Regions from separate parts of the Cohnella suwonensis genome, predicted to be linked through region 1. Evidence: riboswitches for the same ligand, from Rfam matches in the RefSeq annotation. Region 1 holds a riboswitch; each other region holds the start of a gene.

Evidence for each region. Region 1 has a riboswitch for cyclic di-GMP ahead of ACFPPD_RS07795 (PilZ domain-containing protein). Riboswitches for the same ligand answer to the same signal wherever they lie in the genome.
Region 2: another riboswitch for cyclic di-GMP. It lies ahead of ACFPPD_RS04965 (RHS repeat-associated core domain-containing protein); the one in region 1 lies ahead of ACFPPD_RS07795 (PilZ domain-containing protein).
Region 3: another riboswitch for cyclic di-GMP. It lies ahead of ACFPPD_RS17135 (RHS repeat-associated core domain-containing protein); the one in region 1 lies ahead of ACFPPD_RS07795 (PilZ domain-containing protein).

What each region holds. Positions count from the first base shown of each region.
Region 1 covers NZ_JBHSMH010000017.1:25,977-29,254, reverse strand. Annotated here, with positions in the region: gene ACFPPD_RS07800 (histidine kinase N-terminal 7TM domain-containing diguanylate cyclase) at 1-1,526, shown strand, start outside; cyclic di-GMP riboswitch class I at 1,609-1,696, shown strand; gene ACFPPD_RS07795 (PilZ domain-containing protein) at 1,794-2,501, shown strand; gene ACFPPD_RS07790 (O-antigen ligase family protein) at 2,553-3,278, shown strand, end outside.
Region 2 covers NZ_JBHSMH010000007.1:20,538-23,815, reverse strand. Annotated here, with positions in the region: gene ACFPPD_RS04975 (alpha/beta hydrolase) at 1-776, shown strand, start outside; gene ACFPPD_RS04970 (GMC oxidoreductase) at 833-952, opposite strand; cyclic di-GMP riboswitch class I at 1,171-1,258, shown strand; gene ACFPPD_RS04965 (RHS repeat-associated core domain-containing protein) at 1,407-3,278, shown strand, end outside.
Region 3 covers NZ_JBHSMH010000062.1:43,287-46,564, reverse strand. Annotated here, with positions in the region: gene ACFPPD_RS17135 (RHS repeat-associated core domain-containing protein) at 1-1,974, opposite strand, end outside; cyclic di-GMP riboswitch class I at 2,105-2,180, opposite strand; gene spoVT (stage V sporulation protein T) at 2,674-3,216, opposite strand.

The DNA.
Region 1 (3,278 bases):
GGCCGCTAGGGCTGTTCGCGACGAAAATTACGGATGACCCCGCCATCCAGCACGCGTTCATCAACATGTCCTATTTCGGCATGGGCATGCTGGGGCCTGGCTGGCTCATCTTCGTATTCTTCCTGACCGGACGGGCGGAAAGGCTGAAAGCCGGACGGCTGTTCGTCTCGATCTTGCCCGCTTTCGCTTGCGTAACCGCCGCTCTGACCAATCCGGGCAAGCTGTTCATGTCCCCGGTCGGCGGCTCCTTCCTGAGCCGGGAGTACGGGCCGCTGTTCTGGGTTCTCGTCCTTATCCAGTTCGCTTATTTCTTCTTGGCGCTCATGAACATGTTCCAAGCGCTCAAGACCGTCAATTCCGTTCATCAACGGAAGCAGCTCGCCCTTGCCCTGATCGGCATGTTCGTGCTGACGGGATTCGGACTGCTCGACGTCATCGTTAACGTGCTGCTGGCGCAATGGCTACCGGTCATACCGGGTTTTCTGGCGCTTGGCATCTTGCTATCCGACTTGTGCTTCGTCATCGCCATCTATCGCTTCGGCATGTTCGACATTTTGAGCATGGCCCAGCGGGATATTTTCGAACATATGACCACGGGAATCATCGTCGTGGACGATAACGATAAAATATTGGAAGTCAACAAAGGAACGTCCCCGTTCGTAAGGGCGTTCAAAGGCGAGACGTTCGAGATGGAGAAGTTTCTCGCCCCTCTTCAGGCGCAAGGCGAAGCGTACGAATTCCTCTATCGGTACATGAACCATCCGTACGAGAAAATGCAAATGGAGTTCTCGTTGCAGGAAAGCGCGGGAAGGCACGTATCGATCCAGATTTCCCCGGTATTGGACGACCGGAAATCGTTTCTGGGCCGCATCATCACGTTCCATGACGTCACGGAGTTGCGCAAGCTCGTCGTGGAGATGAACCGGAAGAACGAAGCGCTTCACGAACGCAATCTGGAGCTGATCACGATCCAGGAAGAACTGTTCAGGGTCAACCAGAAGCTGGAGCAGATGGCGATCACGGACGGCTTGACCGGCTGCTTCAACCGCAGGTACCTGATGCAACAGCTGGAACACGAAGTGCTGCTGAACATGAGATATCAAATTCCGTTCTCCATCTTCCTGTTCGACATCGACTTCTTCAAGCAGATCAACGACAAATACGGCCACCTCGTCGGTGACGAGGTCATCCGGAGCACGGCGGACGTCGTCAGGACGAAGCTGCGCCGCACCGATATTCTGGCGCGTTACGGCGGCGAGGAATTCACCGTGTATTTGCCACACACGAACCGCGAGCAAGCCGAGCTGTTGGCGGAGAGAATCATGCTCGCGGTCGGGGACAACCGGGTAGAGGCCGGCAACGAGCTCGTGAGCGTCACGATCAGCATGGGCGTGCTTGCGGAGTCGAGCGCGGATCTGCGATTCGACGATCCGAAGGAATACTTGCGAGATGTGTTTTCGAAAGCGGATTCGGCGTTGTACAAGGCAAAGAACGGCGGAAGAAACCGCGTCGTTCTAACGAATTGACGGCTTCGCCGCAACGGGCGAACGCCCCAAAACAGTGACGATAAATGGCGAAGTATGGTATAATCTTCGCAAACGCGCACTACTCGATAAATGGCAAACTTGCTGAAAGGCAAGGACGCAAAGCCACAGGGTCTAATGTTCTCGCGAACGATGACAGCCTGGCTGCCGAAAGTCCGAACGCGGATGGAGAAGGCGATCAGGCTGCTTCCTCAGGGGAGCCGCCTTTTTTTGTGCGAAACGCGATCGAAGGAAAGGGGTTTGGCGGATATGACGCAAGCCGGCGAAAAAGGAACGATGACCGAATTGGAAAAGGATTTGCTCCCGCTGAACGTCCTGCTTCATTGCAGAACCGTCGTCGAAAGCAAAAATTTCGTCACGACCGGAGTCATGACCCACTTGGAAGGCGAACTGTTCGAGATCGAATTACACGAATTCGAACAATTCGAGCTTGGGGAAACGGTGAAGCTGACGGTATACTCTCCTGCCGGCATTCAATCGATGCCATCGGTCGTCTTCGCGAAATACGAAGGCGCGATCGCGCTGCTGCAGCCGCCGGACGTGCAGAAGCGATTCAAAGAACGGCGCGAGCATCCCCGAGTGGAAATCAGCGGCAACGCGCAAATCGTGAAAGTGTTGAAGGCTTCAGGGGACGAGGCGATACCCGAACCGTTCGCGGAGCTGACGATTCACGACATCAGCATTACGGGCATCAGCTTCTCGGGTCCGGACGCGCCGCACTTCGCGACGAATTCCCGTCTGAAAGCGAAAGTCGAGATCGGCTTCGGATTCAATTGCGAGCTTGAAATCATGCGCCGCGAACGTCATGAAGAAAACCGGATGCACTGCGGAGCGAAGATGCAAGTGCTGGAGCCGGAGATGCTGCGGCCGTTGCGCGCGCTCATTCTTCGCCAGCAAGTCGAGAAGAACGCTCAAGCGCGGAGAGAACTCGGCAAGAAACGGACGTTCAACGGTTGATCGCTCCGATGACGTTCATGATACAATGGACGGCAACGGGGGAACGCGTAAATGGCAATAAAGAGCGTAATAAGCAAAGCGCCGGCGATCGTCGCTGCTTTCATGGCGGCCGCGCTGGGGTGGTCCGCATACCGGTACGGCATGTTTTTCTCGGCGGATTTCTACCGGATGGAAATCGCGATAAGTGCCGCCGCGACTCTATACGCGATTTGGCTTGCGAAGACGGCGAACGAGAAAGACGGAGGAAGCGCTTGGCGCGCTTGGCTTCCTTTCGGGTTGGCCGTCTTGTTCGCCTTGGAACTGGCTCTAGGTCCCGCGTCCGTCCTGGGGACGGAGGATGCCGCGCTTCGTTGGTTTGCTTACGGGTGCTGGACGCTGCTTGTGTCGGGAATCGTTCGCGCGGGCCGATCCGGCAAGGAAGCCGTCCAGCTGGCCATTCAGGCGACGGGGGCATGGCTTCTCGCCGGCGGGTGGGCCGGATGGTACGGAGGAATAACGTTTACCGATATCGTGCTGCGGTTCGACGACGCGGAGTTGTCGGCGACGGGAGCGAGGCTCGCGGGGTTTCTTCAATATCCGAACGCTTACGGCGCCGTGATGGCGGCGTTCTTGCTCATGCAGTTACAGTGTTGGGCTAGCGGGGGGAGGCTTCGCCGACTGGCGGCGGCGACGGCCGTACCTTACGGCGGAGCGCTGCTGCTAACGGAATCCAGGGGCGCGGTGGCGGCGTTCGCCATCGGCGCCGTTCTGGCATGGTTGCTACAGCCCGGGAAGGAA
Region 2 (3,278 bases), on a different contig from region 1:
TCGATTCGGTCAGCTTTCATAGCACGGCGCTAAATCGCGATATGAGCTTGTCCGTCTATCTTCCTCCGGCATACAGTCCCGACGCGCGATACCCGGTGATCTACTTGTTATATGGTTACGGCGGCACGCATGATTCTTGGTTTACTTATCTCCATATAGACGATGTCGCGAATCGGCTCCTTCAAGAAGACCGAATAAACCCCGTCATTATCGTCTCTCCGGATTACGGGAATAGCTTCGGCGTGAATACGAAGCCCGGAGAGGGCGAAGATCCGGGAGGCGTGAGTATCGGCCCCTACGAGGACTATCTGATTCAAGACGTTATCTCTTACGTGGACAGTCATTATAGTACGCAAGCATCCCGATCCGGCAGGTATATCGGCGGCGCATCCATGGGAGGGTACGCGTCCCTTTATCTCGGATTTACCTATCCCGACCTCTTCGGTAAAATCGGCGCGCATAGCGCCGCGCTATGGAATTATACATCGACCGACCTATTTACGGATCAGCGGGATTGGCTCTATGCGAACGAGGCGTTGCGGAGCGCAAGGGATCCGTTTAAGCTGGCCGCATCGGGCAAGCTGGCAGACGTGGACATTTATTTGGATGCCGGAGAAGGGGATGCGTTAGCGGAAAAAGATTACAAACTGTACGAGGTGCTTCGGACGATGAACGTCGATGCGCAGTGGGTTCCCGGCCCCGGCGGGCATGATGCCGCTTACTGGAGCGGGCAACTGGAGCATTACCTGCTCTTCTATGCGGGCAAGACCCCATAATAGTCACGGTTTCTTCTTGATAAAATCCGCGGTGCGCAGCGTGAGAGCTATCGTCGTTAAAGCGGATTGGATGCTCCCGTGAGAGGGAGGACGCTATTATCGGCCACGAACAAACCGCTTACGCCGAACACTTCGCCATAGGGATTGGTCGCCCCGTCTCTGCTGTCAATGCTCATTCGGCAAGTTCGTCTCGCCAAGCAGAGCTAAGGCCCCATAGACGCAGACGGCCGTAGGGAGCCACCATGCCAACCCATGTTTAGTATTGAGTCAATAGGAGTACAGATTTATACCCTAAATCCCTACTTTATAGCACATCCAAATTACTATAAAAATGTTGATTTTAGTAGATTGGTTCCATATAATATGGATAATTCTTCTTTTTTCATCATAATTATCGTGATAAAGGCAAAATCCTCGAAAGAGGATGACGCAAAGCCATGGGTCTAAAGCTCTAATCGAGCTATGATTGCCAGGCTGCCAAGGGTGATTTTTTTAACTAAACCTTTATGCAGCTTACGCAATCCTCGCGGTTTTGCGTTAGGCTGTTTTTTGTACGCTTTTTTATTGATCTCCGCATTACAGCACAAATTGCTTTTCTTTCGAAAAGCAATAACCGTAGGAGGGTAAGTTATGAAGAAGCGTATATTAGTCTGTTTTATGACATTTTTTGTAATTTTCAGTTCCGTGCAAACGTCCGTATTCGCTAGGGGTGGAAGCAGCGCGGCCCCGGGTTATGTTGACCCTCTGGAGATTTTGAAACAGCTCCCCGGACAAGCAGAAGGCTATCGTCCACAGCTGCCTAATCCTTTGCAAAACGCGGTCCCTTCCCTGCCCTCGGGACTGAACCCTGGACAGCCTGCGGCCCCGGTAGCGGGCTCATCAGGCGGAGCCTCAACCCAACCGGCCGCCGGTCCTGAGTCCGAAGATCCGATGAACCACCCGGTGGACTTGGCCACCGGTCAATTGAAGCTGCAATCCACCGACATTCATCTGCCGGGCATCGGGTTCGGATTCGATTTGGAGCGGACTTATGACAGCTCGGGCAGCGAACCGGGCGCATTCGGGATCGGGTGGGACTTTAACTGGAATTCGCTCCTTCGTATGTACGCCGATTATGCCTTGGGCGAATTCCGCTGGGACGAAACGGTAAACAGCTATTCGTTCATTAAAGACGATTCCGAAGGATATATTTTGGAATACGACGGGGACGACAAGGTCAACTATGAGCTGCATAAGGGCCATTATGAGCCTGTCGACGGAGAACAATTGGAGCGAATCAGCGAGCATGAATACGTCGTCACCAAAAGCAGCGGGGCGAAAATTACATACTACGGTTATTTTGCGCCGTGGCGCAGTTCACAGGATGCAAAAGCCGGAAAAATGGTCAAGCTTCAGGACCGTTACGGAAATACGATATCTTTCGCCTATAACGATAGCGGCAAGCTGACCGGCATTACGGATACGGCAAACCGCCTGATTCAATTCCAGTGGGAGAACGGCGTCATTACGCAAATCATCGATCCGATGAACAAAACGTTCACGTTCGCTTACGACGATTCCGGACGCCTCACGACAGCTGTGTCACCGGAAGGGAGAACGATCAGCTACGGCTATGATGACAAGAACCGCCTGTCCACGCTTACAAACGGCGAAGGTGCGGTCAAGACTTTCCGGTATAACGCTCAGAACAAAGTCGAGTCTATTCTGGACGGCAGCGGCTCGATCCAGCTTGCTTTTGCCTACGGCGAAGACAAGACTATTCTGACAGATGCGCTGAACAACGAATGGGCATATGGCATCGCAGATGGCAAAGTTGCGAGCATCATCAATCCTTTGGGCGAAACAGTTGCTTATCAATACAACGAGAAAGGACTGATCACGAAAATAGAGTCGATCCGCGGGACTGAAACGACCGAATATAACGCGGACGGCAATGAGAAGAAAAAAACGGAAGTTAGCGGTGCCGTGACCATGTACGAATATGACGATCGATGGAAACTCCCGAAGCGGATCAAGCACCCGGACGGTACGGAGACGGCTTTCGTATACGACGATAACGGCAATATCGTGGAGAGGAAAACTCCCGATGGCGTCACCGGGCATTTTGGCTACGACGATAAAGGGCAGCTCGTTTCGATGGCCAATGAATCGGGCAGCTCGATCGGCTTTACTTACGATACGCAAGGCAACATTATCCGGAAGACCGACCCGCTCGAAAATGCGACAGCATTCGAGTATGACAATAACGGGCGATTGTTGAAAGAAACCTCTCCGGGCGGATATAAAGCGGAAATGACCTATGATGATGACGGGAAGGCGATCCGCCGTGTCGTCGGCGATGGCGCCGCAACGGAGTATCAATATGACCGGAACGGATTGCTCGTCTCGGAGAAAAATCCCCTTGGCGTCGTTACGATCTATGAGAGAACCAAGGAAGGGAATTTGGTAAACATTAAGGATGGGCTTCAGAGAACGAATTCTTACCGTTATGACCGGATGGGG
Region 3 (3,278 bases), on a different contig from region 1:
CGTCGTGGTCGCCTGCTGCGGTCCATCCGCGGTCTGCACCGTTTCCGTCATCTCCGTCGGATGCATAGCGGCATCCCAAGACAACTTATAGCTACGTCCCGGCTGACCGACCGTCGCAGTGTTCGAATCGTAGTCGGCGCTCAGGAATTCTTCCGTATTGTCTTGGGTGCGCGTCAAGCTCATGCGGGTGACGCGGTTCTGATGGTCATACGACCAGACGGTCGTGACGGATTTCGGCGTTTCTCCCTCGATTGCAGGATCGTTCGTACCATTATCGATGACTTTGACGATCCGGTGCAGCAGTTTGTCGTAGACGAAACGGGTCATTTTACCGAGTTCGGGTTGTGCCGGAACGGGCGAAGGCGCACGGTAACCGATCATCATGCCGTCTTGGTCGTAGAGAAAGAAAAATTTGCGTTTGTTGCCGCCGACCTCATTGCCGAGCCCATCGACGTCCGCAATGACAGTGGATTTGAGGTCACCTGTATCCGGCGCGTAGTTAAAGTAAGCGATCGCGCCCTGTTTGTGATCCCATACTTCCGTAATGCGATTATCCGTTCCGTACGGGGTCGAAACTTCATCCCACCGGAAAGAGAGCTGCGTCGTATAGCGATCCTGAATCAGCCAGAAGCGGCCGTCGTTATGGAAACGGTAGCGCAGTTGATTCGGCCACTCCAGAATGAAGGCATCTCTATCGTCCGAGCTGGAATCTGGGTCGAACCTCAAGTTCGGATAATGCTGCTGCTGCCCGTTGGCATAGGTAACGTAATCTTTATCGCCGACCTTCTTAAACCAATACAACGTCCCGTCGAACCCTTGCCATGTGATGTTGTCGTCATCCCATTTGGTTAGGCGAGAGTCCAGGCTGAAGCTCCAACCGTACCCGAGCTTCCCATTGATCCGGTTCTGGTGGTTGTACGTCAAATAAAAGTTCAAATCGGTGCCCGCCTGCTGCTGCATGAACCCGTCGAACTTCTCGGTTCCATTACCGGTGGCGAGGTTGATGCGCACGTCCTGCCCGGAGACGACACCGTCCGCGTGCGGCACGTTGTCCGCGTCGCCTGTGCCCGAGACGTACGGGTACGCTGGCAGCGTGACGGACGTAACATGGTTCGCTGCGTCCGTTGCGGTAATCGTCAGCGTCTCCCCGTCGCTTGGCTGGAAGGAAACCGCGTCGCGCAGCGGTTGTTTGCTAGTCCAGGTTTTCGAAACGTTAGCTGCACCCGAAACAGTCAGCTTGGACAACCCGCCGACGAAATCGTGCGCTTCCACGGCAAGACGGCCTCCGCCGAGCGGATGGATGCCGACGATGTCCGGCGCGGTCCGGTCGAGCACGACCAATTGCTTCTCCGAATCGTAGCTCGGAGCGGTCAGCTGCGTCTCCGTCGGATCGTCGCCAGGTTTGGCCGGCGGCTTCACGAACGTAACTTCCGGTGCATCCGCCGATAGCTCCCAGAAATAATAGCCATCTGGGAGAGCTTTCCCTGTATCGTCAACCGCTTTCCATACATATGTATTCGTACCGTTGACGTCAACCCGATCGTTGACCAACGTATAGGTCTTCTTCTGAGCCACGTCTTCCAGCTTCACTTTGACCGTGTAGCCCGAAGGCGGAGCTCCCTGCGGGTCACCGTATTGGGCTTTCTGGGCGGCAATCCACTTCTGAAGCGTGTCGTTCCACGAGAACGTCATTTTCTCGTCCTCGTCCGTCAAATAAGCCGGCGTGTCGGCTGCCTTCAAGTTCGGTCCGCCTGAACCTGAGCGTATCGGTCCGACGTCCGGATGCGCTTCGAGCACCTTGTCGCCGGTAAACGTGTAATATTGGGGCGTTTCCGTTATGTCAGGCCCGTCGACCCAAGCTTCGCCGCCCGAGCCTGCGGTCAAGTCGGCAAACGCGTCGCCCAGCCTGTTCGCCGCGTCCGCCCATACGGCGGCCGGAGCCAATCCAAACAGCAAAGATACGATGATTGCCAAAGCTAAACTGCGGACACTGCGCCTACTTTTCCTCATTCTCTTACACACCTCTACCTTTTGATATTCGAAAAAAGAAAAAAGCCGCTACGCCTAAGCGTGCGGCAACGTAAATGATCGATGCGGCTGCAACTTCGGCGGTCTGGCGATCCAACGTGGGACCCATGACTTTGCGCCCCCACCTTGCGGTGGGTTTGCCTTTATCGGTGTTTCTTATGTTCCTGATTATACCAGAAATGTGCGACTTGGGAATCGTATTTTGCAAATTATTGTAGAATCGTGCCATTTATTCGGGATGAACGTCCTGTGCTCATGGTCGCAAAACAGATCGCTAGTGGCGGTGACGAACGTGCGTGTAATGGATCGATTATAACTAGTCGGCAACGGCGTCACCCTGTAATGTGCCCGCGCATCGTCACTTCGCTTCGGGTGATTCTCGCTTGAATAAAGCGCATCAGCTAGTGATCTGGGGGAACGCTATTTCGGCGAATCGCGCAAACGTCCGTCCCTCGTCAGATAAGTTGATGTCATCGCTTTATCAGCAGGCCGGCCGACAGCGTCGCCGCGCAAAAAAGACCCGAGCCCCGCATCCGTTCGATGCGTCCAATAGCCCGGGTCTTGCGAGTGCGCGCGATACTTCCGCAAAGCTTCTTCAGCGTCCGGAGGGCGCCGAGGACTTCTTCCCGCAGCCGTCAGGCCGCGTTACTGCTCCATTTGCTTCGCGAGGAACCCCGCGGCCGTCTCGACCATCTTGCTCTCCATCTCGCCCATGGTCACTTGATCGTCCTTGCTGAGGAGGACGACGGTGCCGATCGGGTCGCCGCCGGCGACGATCGGGGCGACGACGAAGGCGCCGATCGTCTCGTTCCCGTCCTTCAGCACCTCGTAATTGCCCGTGCCGGACTCCAGCACGATTTTGCGATTCTCCATGCAGTTCTCCAAGACGTTCCCGATCGCCTTGTCGAGGTACTCCTTCTTCGAAGCGCCGGCCACGGCGATGAAGGTGTCTCGATCGGATATCATGGCGATATGCCCCGTGCTCTCGGAAAGGGATTCCGCGTACTCCTTGGCGAAATCGCCCAATTCCCCGATCGGGGAATACTTTTTGAGGATGACTTCGCCATCGCGGTCCACGAAAATTTCTAACGGATCGCCCTCCCGGATCCGGAGCGTGCGACGAATTTCCTTTGGAATAACGACCCTGCCTAGGTCATCGATACGGCGTACAATCCCGGTTGCTTTCATGCTCGTGTTGCCCCACTTTCATTGGTGTATTCGCACAGCGGCCGCCGGCTTCGAATGACTTG